One region of the Vreelandella sulfidaeris Esulfide1 genome, then DNA from elsewhere that is predicted to be linked to it. Evidence: predicted binding sites of a transcription regulator. Region 1 holds the regulator's gene; the other holds the start of a gene.

Region 1 (5,990 bases):
GACGACGAGTACAGCAGCGCGATGCGCTCACTCATGACGTTTATGATGGAAGATTCACGCTCCATTACCTCTGTCCTCAGCATTATGTGGGTTTTGCGCGCGCTTGAGCGCGTCGGTGACCATGCTGATAACCTTGCCGAGTACGTGGTTTATCTTGTCAAAGGGTTGGATATCCGCCATAGCGATCCCGACAACCTGGACCCGCAGGTACTAAAAAAGTCTTGACCTGAAAGGGGTTTCCTCCTGCAATACGTCCAGGCCGCTGAGCGGCCTGGACGTTTGAATCATAAGGAGTCTCCCCATCATGCTGGATGCTGTCACTGCGCTTAGCCGAGGCACACGCTGTGTGTATCAGCCAGGTATGCGCCGCTATGTGTTTCTACCCATTCTGGTCAACCTGATTGTTTATGTCAGCATGTTCAGCTTTGTGCTTAACCGCTTCGATGGGTGGTTGGCCCACTGGATGAATATGGTGCCGACCTGGCTCGATTGGCTCTCCTGGCTTATTTGGCCCCTGTTCGTGGTTAGCCTGCTAGTGGTGGTGTTTTTCACCTTCACGCTGGTAACCAGCTTAATCGCCGCCCCGTTTTACGGTTTTTTGGCCGCCAAGGTCGAAACGCAGGTAACGGGGAACGAACCCATCGACGACCGCAACCTTACTAAAACAGCCATTGATGCTGTTGGTCGCGAGTTTGTTAAGCTTGCTTATATACTGCCGCGCGCCGCTGGCCTGTTTGTGCTTAGCTGGATCCCGGGGCTGAATTTAGCTGCCCCGCTGCTGTGGGCGCTCTTCTCCGCCTGGGTAATGGCCATTACTTATTTGGACTACCCTATGGATAACAACAAAGTGACGTTTGCCGATATGCGCCAACGACTTTCGAAACGCTGGTGGCAAAGCCTCAGCTTTGGCGGATTGGTCACACTTATCACCTGGATTCCATTGGCCAATCTTTTTCTGCTTCCTGGTGCAGTGGCGGGCGCCGTACTGCTCTGGGATGACCACTACAGAGACGCATATAATGACGCACGCGGCATCACACCACAGTAGGCGCTTATTACCTGTGCTCGGCGACTTTGCTACTGTTACGTGCTAGATCACGCTCCTGCTCTCAATCAACAATAAAGGAATAAACGAATGATCAAACCCATCACTTGGCTGGGTGTGTGTGTTGTCAGCGCCCTTTCTCTGGTGGCGTCAGTAGCGATAGCTCATGACGTCCAAACAGACGCTATGCGTATCGCGCACCCCTTCGCCACCCCAACCCCTCCGGGAGCTAGCAACGGCGCTGCTTATGTGGATATCACCGCCTTGTCAGCCCCTGTTACCCTGATGGGTGCAAGCAGCCCAGCCAGCGACACAGTTGAACTGCATGAAATGCAAATGGACGGCGATATGATGCAGATGCGCCATGTGGACGAGATTCACGTCGAGGTCGGGGAGACCACTACCATGCGCCCCGGAGGCGGCTTGCACTTAATGCTGATTGGATTAGCCGAGCCGCTAAAAGAGGGCGAACGGTTTCCCCTCACGCTCACCTTTGCTGAACAAGGTGATGTGGACATCGAAGTCTGGGTACAAAGTGCCCAAGAAGGTAGCGAAGCTGCGGAAGGCCATCACCATCACTGAGTGCTATTGTGCTTCTGGACACAAAAAATCAGACCCCGCCTAGGCAGGGTCTAAGAACACAATTTATGACAATGGCTAACACTAGCTTCCATTCCTTTTGTGGGATTCCAACCTTGGAATTTAACCCTGACTAGCGCTCTGATTGTCGTTTGATCCATTCCTTGAATCCATGTGCATCCCTGATGTGTGGCATGCATTTGCATGATTCACCCACCCCATTAACGTAACATATCTCCAGCCTATTGCAAGTTTTTGTTACAAAACGTGTCCAATGCTTTCATGCTGCGTTAAAAAATTTATGCGTATGCCTAAACTTCGCAGTTGCTCATTATTTCTAGCCAGCCTTAGCTAGACCAACCGGTGCAATCGTTATAGAAAACAGAGAGAAGGGATGTAAAAAGGTAAAGAAAGAGAAAGAAAAGGAAAGAAGAAAATACTGGGATAGCGAGGATAGCGAGGATAGCAAAAGCAGGCAACAAAAATTAGGCCCCGTTTACGCGGGGCCTGACATCAGAATAGGTAATAACTAACACTAGCTTCCACTCCTTGTGCGGGACTCCAACCTTGGAATTTACCCTCACTAGCGTTTTGATTGCCTACTGATTCATCCATGAATCTAAAAACCATCCTTGCCTATAAAACTTCCTGTTTTGATCGCTTCATCATCCATTGAAAAAGCATATCTTGGATATCGTAAAACTAACCTTTGATATCAAATAATTGAAAAATTAATCAGCGCTATTTTCTTCAACTACTTCTTCAGGTGTGTACTCTTGATCGCCACTAGCATCTGTTGAATTTGGCTCACCGACAGTATCTGGACCTTGGGTATTATGGTCAGTCGTCAGTTCTTTTTCTTCGTAGTCGCCTGATTCTGCCTTATCATGAGATTGGGTATCCAACGGCTGCTCCTCAACCGTAATACCTTGGTTTTCATCAATAGCAGAGTCTTCATCTGTTTGAGCAAAGGCTAATGGGCTCGCCACTAAACCAAAAGAAACACCTAAAATGCCAGCTTTCTTGAGAAAATCCTTGGACATCATATTCCACCTCCGATCGCTGTTTGATACTGCTTCGTTAAGAAAGAAGGGCTAACCAGTAGCCAGCATTTCCTGCGGTCGTCTTCCTTAACCATAATAGTGCAGTGATTATGCCAATCAACCAATAATTAAATAAAGTATATAATAATCAACAATTTAATAAAAAATTCAGCTATTTTTTTAAAGCGAAACAACTAAAATATAACGTAGAAAATGTGTAGAAATGACACATGCGCAAAGTATTACCAATCTTGCATGCCAACATTGCACACATCTACAAGAATTATGCGATGTAACCCGTCTCAGGATTGGATAAGACGCGAGGAGGGGAAGATGCAGCGAAAAAGTGCGCCTTTGCCGGGGTGGGATTCAACGTGCAGTTGCGCATCATGACGTAACAACACGTGCTTCACGATCGCCAAGCCTAAACCGGTGCCGCCGGTCGCGGTGCTACGTCCTTTATCAACACGGTAGAAACGTTCGGTTAGTCGGGGGATATGGACGGGGTCAATACCCTCGCCATTGTCTTCAACGTCTATGCAACCACCGCCGGTAGTGCTCTTTTTCCAGCGTATTGTGATATGGCTTCCCACCGGTGTATAGCGAACGGCGTTGAAGGCTAAATTTGAGATCGCACTACGGATTTCCTGCTCACTACCAAGTAAGCATGCATCACTTTCAAGCGCTACGGTAATGGTATGTCGCTGATGCGAAAGAGCCAGCGCATCATCACAAATGCTTTGTAGTAAAGGACCCAGTGACAGTGGATGATGATCTTTACCCCCCTGGTCAATTTCGAGACGAGATAGAAGCAATAAATCATTCACCAAATTTTGCATTCGCTGCGTCTGTTCTTGCATTTGGTGAATGCTCTTTCCAAGACGCGGAGGCAGTTGGTCGGCAATATCGGTGTAGGTTTCCAGGTAGCCGGAAAGGACCGTTAAAGGAGTGCGCAGCTCGTGGGATACGTTGGCAACAAAATCACGCCGCATCTGCTCTAGGCGATGCAAGCGAGTAATATCCCGTGCCATTACCAGCCTTTCATCATCACCATACAAAGTAATTTGATACTGCAGGATTTGCCGCTCATCAATCGGCGACGTTAGCGTTAGCGGCTCGCTATAGTCCCGCGCATTAAAATAGCGGATAAAGCTTGGGTCGCGCAGGAGATTGGTAATGTGCTGACCACGGTCATGGGCGGTTTGTAGCCCCAGCATGGCTGTTGCAGCGCTGTTCCACCATTCCAGGTCACCATGTCTATCAAGCATCACCACACTGTCGCGCATCGCTTCAGACGACTCTTGGATGCGCGCCAAGGTGGCCCGCAGTCGGCTTTGAGTTATACGCTGACTCTTTTGGTAGCGGTACAAGCGATCAAACAGTTCGCCCCACATTCCTCGGGCCGCAGGCGGTTCGTCGTGAGGATGAAGGGTTAACCACAAGTAGAGTTCGCGCAGCTGCCGCAGGTGGTAAAACAGGCAAACTGCAAGCCCGGCCGCGAGCCCCAACCCAGCAGCGCCCAGCAACCATCCTAAGCAAGTGCCCAGCGCGGCTAGCCACACTAGTCGCCACAGTTCACGACTCCATAGACGCACACTTATACCCGTGCAGAGAAACGGTAACCGGTGCCCCGAACCGTTTGAATCAGGCTTTGATGCACATTGCCTAGCGCTTTTCGTAAGCGACGAATATGCACATCGACTGTACGCTCTTCAACATACACATTGCCACCCCACACTTGGTCAAGCAGTTGGCTGCGTGTGTAGGCACGCTCTTGATGGGTCATAAAAAACTGCAACAAACGATACTCGGTGGGACCCATTTCCAGCGCTTTGCCGTGAGCGCTTACCCGGTGGCTCACTGGATCAAGCAACAGGCCGTTAATCTCAATCGGGTCTTCGACGCCACGCGGGGTCGCGCGGCGGAGCACTGCTTTTAGCCGTGCCACCAATTCACGAGGAGAAAACGGTTTGGTGATGTAATCATCGGCGCCGGCTTCAAGCCCTTGAATTTTATTATCTTCTTCACCCTTGGCGGTGAGCATGATAATGGGGATCTCAGCGGTGGTTTCTTCACGCTTTAAGCGTCTAGCCAGCTCAATACCACTAGTTCCAGGCATCATCCAGTCAAGCAGCAGCAAATCGGGCTGGTGATCAACGACCATGGCATGAGCATCCTGGGCATTATCCGCTTCAAGCACGCGATAGTCAGCCATTTCCAGCGCTACCGCGATCATCTCGCGAATCGACGCCTCATCATCGACAATCAGAACGGTCTTGGCGGTCATACCAGAGCCTCACGGTGTTCAAAAAAACCAGTTCAGAGAAAGCTAGCTAAAGGAAACTAGCTCAATGACATGTCAATGACGATAACACCATGTCTTGATGACAGTTAGATGACAATAGTGATTATTGCCCAGTTGCAGGCCACCAACTTAGCGCGATACCAGCAAAAATCAGCAGGCCCGACCAGTGGTTATTAAGAAACGCCTGGAAGCAGAGATCCCGGTCGCGCTGGTAAATCAAGCGCTGCTGGTGCAGAAAGGTGGCTGCCATGGCGGTAAGCCCCAACCAGAAAAAACCGCCTAATCCGACCCGCCAGCCTACCCAGCCCAGCAATCCTAGCGTGGCCACCTGCAGTAAACCGATCATCAAACAATCCGCATTTCCAAACAGTACAGCTGTCGACTTGATACCAATTTTCAAATCATCGTCGCGGTCGACCATGGCGTATTGCGTGTCGTACGCGACAGTCCATAGCACATTGGCAAAGAACAGCAGCCATGCTTCCAGCGGTACGTAGCCCAGCACTGCACCAAAGGCCATCGGAATGGCCCAGGAGAACGCCGCCCCCAATACCACCTGTGGAAAGTGGGTATAGCGCTTCATAAAGGGGTAAATAACCGCCAGCAATACACCACCCAACGAGAGCAGTACCGTAAACCAATTGGTCAACAGCACCAGGATAAACGCAGCGGCTACCAGAACAATAAACAGCAACTGAGCCTCGGTTTCACTGATACGGCCGGTGGCTAGCGGACGATGTTTAGTACGTTTCACATGGCCGTCAAAGTGGCGATCCGCATAATCGTTCACCACACAGCCAGCAGCACGCATTACATAGACGCCGGCCACAAAAATGAGCAGCACATTTCGCCCCGGTACTCCCTCGCTGGCAAACCACAGCGCCCAAAGCGTCGGCCACATCAACAGCCACGTACCAATGGGTCGATTCAGGCGCATCAGCTGTAAAAAATCTGACACGCGAGCAAACCCCTTTGGCCGTAACAGTGAACGATCCATGTTTACCTCACAGAAATAAGA
Region 2 (5,990 bases), 790 kb from region 1:
GACAATGTGATGGCGTTTGTCGCCGAGCCAGTGGTCGGCGCTACCTTGGGCGCAGTGGCCGCTGAAGCGGATTACTTCAAACGTATTCGCAAGCTTTGCGACCACTATGGCGTACTGCTGATTCTCGACGAAGTGATGTGTGGCATGGGGCGGACAGGCACGATGTTTGCCTGCGAGCAGGAGGGCATAACGCCCGATATTCTCACCATCGCCAAAGGCCTGGGCGGCGGCTATCAGCCAATTGGCGCCGTAATGTTGTCGTCGGCTATTTATGAGAGCTTCGCAAAGGGTTCCGGCCTTTTTCAACATGGGCATACGTATTTGGGTCACCCGGTCGCGGCGGCCGCTGCCAATAAAGTGGTGGAGATTATTGCCCGGCCAGAAACGCTGACCAATGTGAACGCCATGGGCAAACGACTACAAAGCGGCCTTGAAGCAGCGCTGGGTGCGTCTCCCTATGTGGGCGACATTCGAGGCCGAGGGCTGTTCCGCGGCATTGAACTGGTCGCCGATCGAGAGCACAAGACGCCGTTTGATCCCGCCCGGAAAATCCACGCCAAGGTCAAGCGCCAAGCAATGGCAAGGGGGCTGATCAGCTACCCAATGGGAGGCACCATTGACGGCATATATGGTGACCATATATTGCTGGCTCCGCCGTATACCATTGAACCTGCAGAAATTGACCTGTTGATCGAGCGCATTACCCAGGCCATTGACGCCGCGATAGCTGAATAAGCTGATAAGGAAACTCTCCGATGAAACCATCCCCCTGCCCGCCGATTGCTGACGCCGACTGGCCCGATAACATCGCGGAGCTGCGTGAGGGATTTGCCGGTGCCCTTAACGTTTATCGCACCATGGCGCATCACCCCGCGCTGCTGACCGCGTGGGCGCCGTTGCGCCAGCACGTGGTGAAGGAGAACGCGCTAGGCCCGGCGCTTACCGAAGTGGTGATACTGCGCGCCGGGTTTCGTCTGGGCTCCGCCTACGAGTGGGCACACCACGTTAGCCGCGCGCTGGCGCTGGGGTTTTCTGACGCGCGGATTAACGCTATTCGCGGCGTGCCGCAAAGAAGCATGGGGTTGGACGGTTTGATCATAGAGGCGGTGGATGCGCTATTAGACGAGCATAGGTTGAGCAAGGCGCAGGAGGCGGCGCTGGCGGAAGCGATTGGACGCACCGCCGTGATCGATCTGATCGCGATGGTGGGGTTCTATTCCGTGTTGGGCTACTTGCTGAAAACCTACGACACGCCGATTGATGACGCTATTCAGCAAGAGGCGCAGGAAAACCCAGCGCTATTTTCAATAACGCTGACAGCGAAGTAACTCGAACGCCTTGAGCCGCACTACTTAAAGCGCCGTTTCACCTCTACGCTGAGCCTACCTTCACCCAGCCGCAGTTTGAGCTTCTGTCCGGGCTGGGTATCTTCCGCCCGCCTGATGACCTGACCCTGCTCATCCTGGGCAATGGCATAACCCCGCCCCAACACCGCCAGCGGGCTAACCGCATTCAGTTCCCGCGCGGCGGCTTTCAACCGCGCTTGCTGGCTCTCTAGCTGGCGCTGCATGGCGCTACTTAGGCGGCGATTCAACTGGTTTACCCGTTCACTTTCCGCACGATGCAAGCGCGCCATGTCCTGGCTGGCCAGCCGCCTGCTTAACTGCGTCATCTGCGCTTTTTGCTGGCTGAGCGTTTGCTGCATGGCGCGCTCAAGGCGTTGACTGAGGGTGGTAACGTGCTGGCGCTGACGATTGAGCTGTTCGCCGGGGTGGCGCAGTTTGGCGCGCAGGGTATCCAGGCGCTGGCTGTCGCGCTCTAATCGTGCCTGCATGGCCCGCTGCAAACGGCTGTGTTGATGCTCAAGCTGGCGCTTAAGGGCAGTTTGATCCGGCACTAATCGTTCGGCAGCCGCCGATGGGGTAGGGGCACGCATATCCGCGGCAAAATCAGCAAGCGTTACGTCCACCTCGTGGCCCACCGCCGACATCACCGGCAGGCGCGAATGAAAAATTGCCCGCGCCAAATGCTCGTTATTAAACGCCCACAAGTCTTCCAGGCTGCCGCCGCCGCGGGTAATCAGGATGACATCGCGCTCGGGGTCCAGGCGTGCCTGGCGGTTGAGTAATGCCAGCGCCGATATCATGGCAGGTGCTGCTTCCGCGCCCTGTACCAGCACCGGAATCAGCGTTACATCCGCCAGTGGCCAGCGGGCTTCCAGTACCGCCAGCACATCACGAATCGCCGCCCCGGTGGCGGAGCTTAAAATCAGCAGCTTGCGAGGTGGAAAGGGCAGTGGCCGTGCGTTGGCAAACACGCCTTCGGCGTCCAGCTGGGCTTTTAAGCGCTCAAAGGCCGCCAGCAGCTCGCCCAGGCCCGCGGCTTGAACGGCCTCGGCAATAAGCTGGTAGTCGCCGCGGGGCTCGAACAACGACACTCGTCCGCGCAGCTTGACCTGATCACCATCGCGCATCGGCGCCGACACAAACCGCGCCCGCTGACGAAACAGCGCACAGCGGATCTGCGCACGGTCATCTTTGAGCGTGAAATAGACATGCCCGGACGCCGGGCGGGAAACGTTGGAAAGCTCGCCTTCCACCCACACCTCGCCCACATCTCGTTCTAGCACCTTGCGCGCCTTGAGATTGAGTTCGCTGACTGAGAGGATAGTACTGTTTGAGGCGGTCATGGAGGCAGTTTACATCCAACGCTTGCGGTGCGGTAATCATTGTTAAGGTGCGGTTATTAGACAATGCGCTAACCTGTATCAGCAATGATATTTGTCAAGAGGTTAGTTTTGCGGCCGCGGCGCGAATGTTAATTTTTTTGTGTTCGTCATGGAATTGTCACATAAGCTTGTTACGTTGCTCGCCGACACAAAACTGTCATTAAATCGTCATACATAGATTGTCCACCAACACGGCAGACCACTTATGTCGAATCTCGGCCCTTCAACCGATCGTCCTGCTTTTGCCCGCGATGTGCCTCGTGAGGTGCCCGCTTGGTTGCGCGGTATTTACGCCGGCTTGTGCCTGTACCTGTTCCTGGCAGCGCTTAATGTGCTGGGCGCTGGCCTGGGTGCCTTTGGCAGCGACAGCGACTTGCTAACCCGCGCCTTCGCTCTTGGCGCAAACCCCTTTATCGCTTTGATGGCCGGGCTACTGGTCACCATGGTGGTGCAGAGTTCGTCATTTACTTCGGCGCTAATCGTTACGCTGGTGGCAAGCGGTGAGATGACCCTGGGCACCGCCGTTTTCGCTATCATGGGTGCCAATATTGGCACCGCCGTGACCGGTGTAATCGTCGCCCTGGCCAACGTGCGCATAAAGCGCAACTTCCGACGCTCGTTTACCGCCGCGTTGATGCACGACTTATTCAATATTCTCACGGTCTTGTTGGTGTTCCCTGTGGAGTGGTTGACGGGAATGTTCCATGCGGAAGGCTACGGCATCTTTACTCGCCTGGCCGGTTGGGTGGCTGATTTGATCGGCCTGGAGGAAGTCTCCAAACCTAGTAGCCCCATCAAGGTAATTACTGCCCCCATTGTCGATGTTGCCAGCTGGCTGGGGTCTACCCTAATGCCCAGTGTAGCCGCTGCCGGACTCTTCGTGGCGGGGCTAGGTATGCTGCTGATGTTCACGGCGCTGGTCTTTATGGTGAAGAACTTGCGAGGTGCTCTGCTGCGCCATATGGATGGTCTCTTCCGTACCTATTTCTTCCGTACCGATGCTCGGGCCTACGGCATAGGGTTGGTCTCCACCGTGCTGGTGCAATCGAGCTCAATCACCAGCAGCCTGATGGTGCCATTGGCGGGGGCTGGCGTAGTGCGCCTGCGCCGAGTGCTACCCTTTATGATGGGGGCTAACCTGGGTACCACGATCACCAGTGTTCTGGCGGCCACTGCCAACCCTATCGCCGCAGCGATGACGGTGGCGCTGTTTCACGTTATCTTCAACGTGACCGGTACCCTTATTTGGTGGCCGCTACGGGTGATTCCGCTGCGCATTGCCACTTGGTATGGCCGTTTGGCTGGGCAGAAAATCAGCTATGCCTTCTTGTTCCTGATCGGCGTATTCCTGGTAGTGCCGGTGGTCGGCATTACACTGACCGAATTATTCATGCGCCTGCGCTAAGCGCGGCCAATCGAGGGGTTTCCCATGTTCAAACAGCTTTATAGTGCGCTTACCTCGGAAACCAGCATCGATCAGGCCTACGCGGACCTGACCGAGATGCTAGAGCATGGTGCCTGGATGTTCGCACGTGCCAACGAGGTGCTTTACAGCACAGTGCCCGCCGAAGAAGTACGGCAGCCGCTTTACCAGCGTGATGTTGCGGTCAACGAGCTTGAGCGCTCCATCCGTCGCAAGGTATTACGCCATTTGACCGTCAATCCCGGCCACGATGTGGCCATCTGCCTGGCGCTAATGAGTGTAGCGAAAGACGCCGAACGTATTGGCGATTACTGTAAAAACGTCTTTGAAGTCGGCGCTTTCTATAGTGAAGGCTTTCGTGTGGATCGCTATCAGAAACCTTTGGATAAGATCTCCGAGCGTCTATCGGGACTTTTTAAAGAGTTAATCGAGGCGACGCGTGATTCAAACGAAGCTCAGGCCCATCGTATTATCACTGCCGCCCGAGAAATAGGCGGAACCTGCGATGGCCTCATCGAAGCGCTGTTAGGTGAAGAAGAGGCGGTTGAGTTTCACGAAGCAGTGGCGTACTCGCTGCTGGCTCGCCACTACAAGCGTGTCTCCTCGCATTTGGCCAACATTGCCACTGCGGTAACCGGACGTTTGGAAGATCTGGACTTTCCCAGTGAGGTCGACGACCGCGCGCTAGACTAAGTTTGATAGCCTCAAACAAAAGAGCAGCGTGGCGAATAGGCCGCGGTAAGTTACCTAACCGCTGCCGCGCTACGTTTAACGGACAAGCAGCAACCCCCAGTGGTGCTGCTTGTCTTGTGATATGCAGTCATCACATTGCTGGGATGCCCCTCAAAACGCTATAATAGGAGATTAACCTTTCACGCCCCACTTCCTCTCAATCAGGGTGTTGCCGCTATGCTACGTATGGCCCAAGAAGCACTTACGTTCGATGACGTACTCCTCGTTCCCGGCTTCTCCGACATTCTCCCCAAGGATGTCAGCCTCAAAACCCGCCTGACCCGCAATCTCTCGCTCAATATTCCATTGCTTTCTGCCGCGATGGATACCGTCACCGAAGCGCGACTGGCGATTGCGATGGCCCAGGAAGGGGGCATTGGCATCATTCACAAGAACATGACCATGACCCAGCAGGCCGCTGAGGTGCGTAAGGTCAAAAAGCACGAAAGTGTGATTGTGAAAGACCCGGTGACGGTTAGCCCTAAAGCCAAGCTCGAAGACCTGCTTGCCATGGCGCGTGAAAATGGCTTCTCCGGCTTCCCGGTGGTTGAAGGCGAAACTCTGGTCGGCATTGTGACCGAGCGTGATATGCGCTTCCAGCCCAACCACGGCGACAGCGTTGCGGACATCATGACCCCCCGCGAGCGGTTGATTACTGTCAAAGAAGGTACCGATCTCGAAACCAGCAAAGCCAAGATGCGCGAACACCGCATCGAGAAAATGCTGATCGTCGATGACGAATTCCACCTGCGCGGCCTGGTGACCTTCCAGGATATCGAAAAAGCCCGCACTTACCCGATGGCCGCCAAAGACAGCGACGGTCGTTTGCTGGTGGGCGCAGCGGTCGGCACCGGCCCGGAAACGCCTGACCGCGTAGCGGCACTGGCCGAAGCCGGCGTCGATGTGATTATCGTCGATACCGCCCACGGTCACTCTCAAGGCGTTATCGACCGCGTCCGCTGGATCAAACAGAACTTCCCGGCCATTCAGGTGATTGGCGGCAATATTGCCACCGGTGCCGCTGCCAAAGCGTTGGCCGAAGCGGGTGCGGATGCCGTGAAAGTCGGCATTGGCCCTGGCTCCATCTGCACCACGCGTATTGTGGCG

Evidence for each region. Region 1 encodes PhoB, which activates phosphate uptake and scavenging genes when phosphate is short. Its sites were predicted from a motif close to TGTCATANNNNTGTCANA; they were not measured.
Region 2: a site for PhoB is predicted at 2,884-2,901, ahead of ACW44H_RS03375 (Na/Pi symporter). Genes of this name have one in related genera too.

Annotation. Positions count from the first base shown of each region.
Region 1 covers NZ_CM133364.1:4,134,746-4,140,735, forward strand. The annotation lists gene phoU (phosphate signaling complex protein PhoU) at 1-225, shown strand, start outside; gene cysZ (sulfate transporter CysZ) at 305-1,048, shown strand; gene ACW44H_RS19210 (copper chaperone PCu(A)C) at 1,136-1,627, shown strand; gene ACW44H_RS19215 (hypothetical protein) at 2,356-2,667, opposite strand; gene phoR (phosphate regulon sensor histidine kinase PhoR) at 2,970-4,262, opposite strand; gene phoB (phosphate regulon transcriptional regulator PhoB) at 4,265-4,954, opposite strand; gene ubiA (4-hydroxybenzoate octaprenyltransferase) at 5,076-5,969, opposite strand.
Region 2 covers NZ_CM133364.1:713,263-719,252, forward strand. The annotation lists gene ACW44H_RS03360 (aspartate aminotransferase family protein) at 1-735, shown strand, start outside; gene ACW44H_RS03365 (carboxymuconolactone decarboxylase family protein) at 756-1,328, shown strand; gene xseA (exodeoxyribonuclease VII large subunit) at 1,349-2,689, opposite strand; gene ACW44H_RS03375 (Na/Pi symporter) at 2,934-4,133, shown strand; gene ACW44H_RS03380 (PhoU domain-containing protein) at 4,158-4,844, shown strand; gene guaB (IMP dehydrogenase) at 5,061-5,990, shown strand, end outside.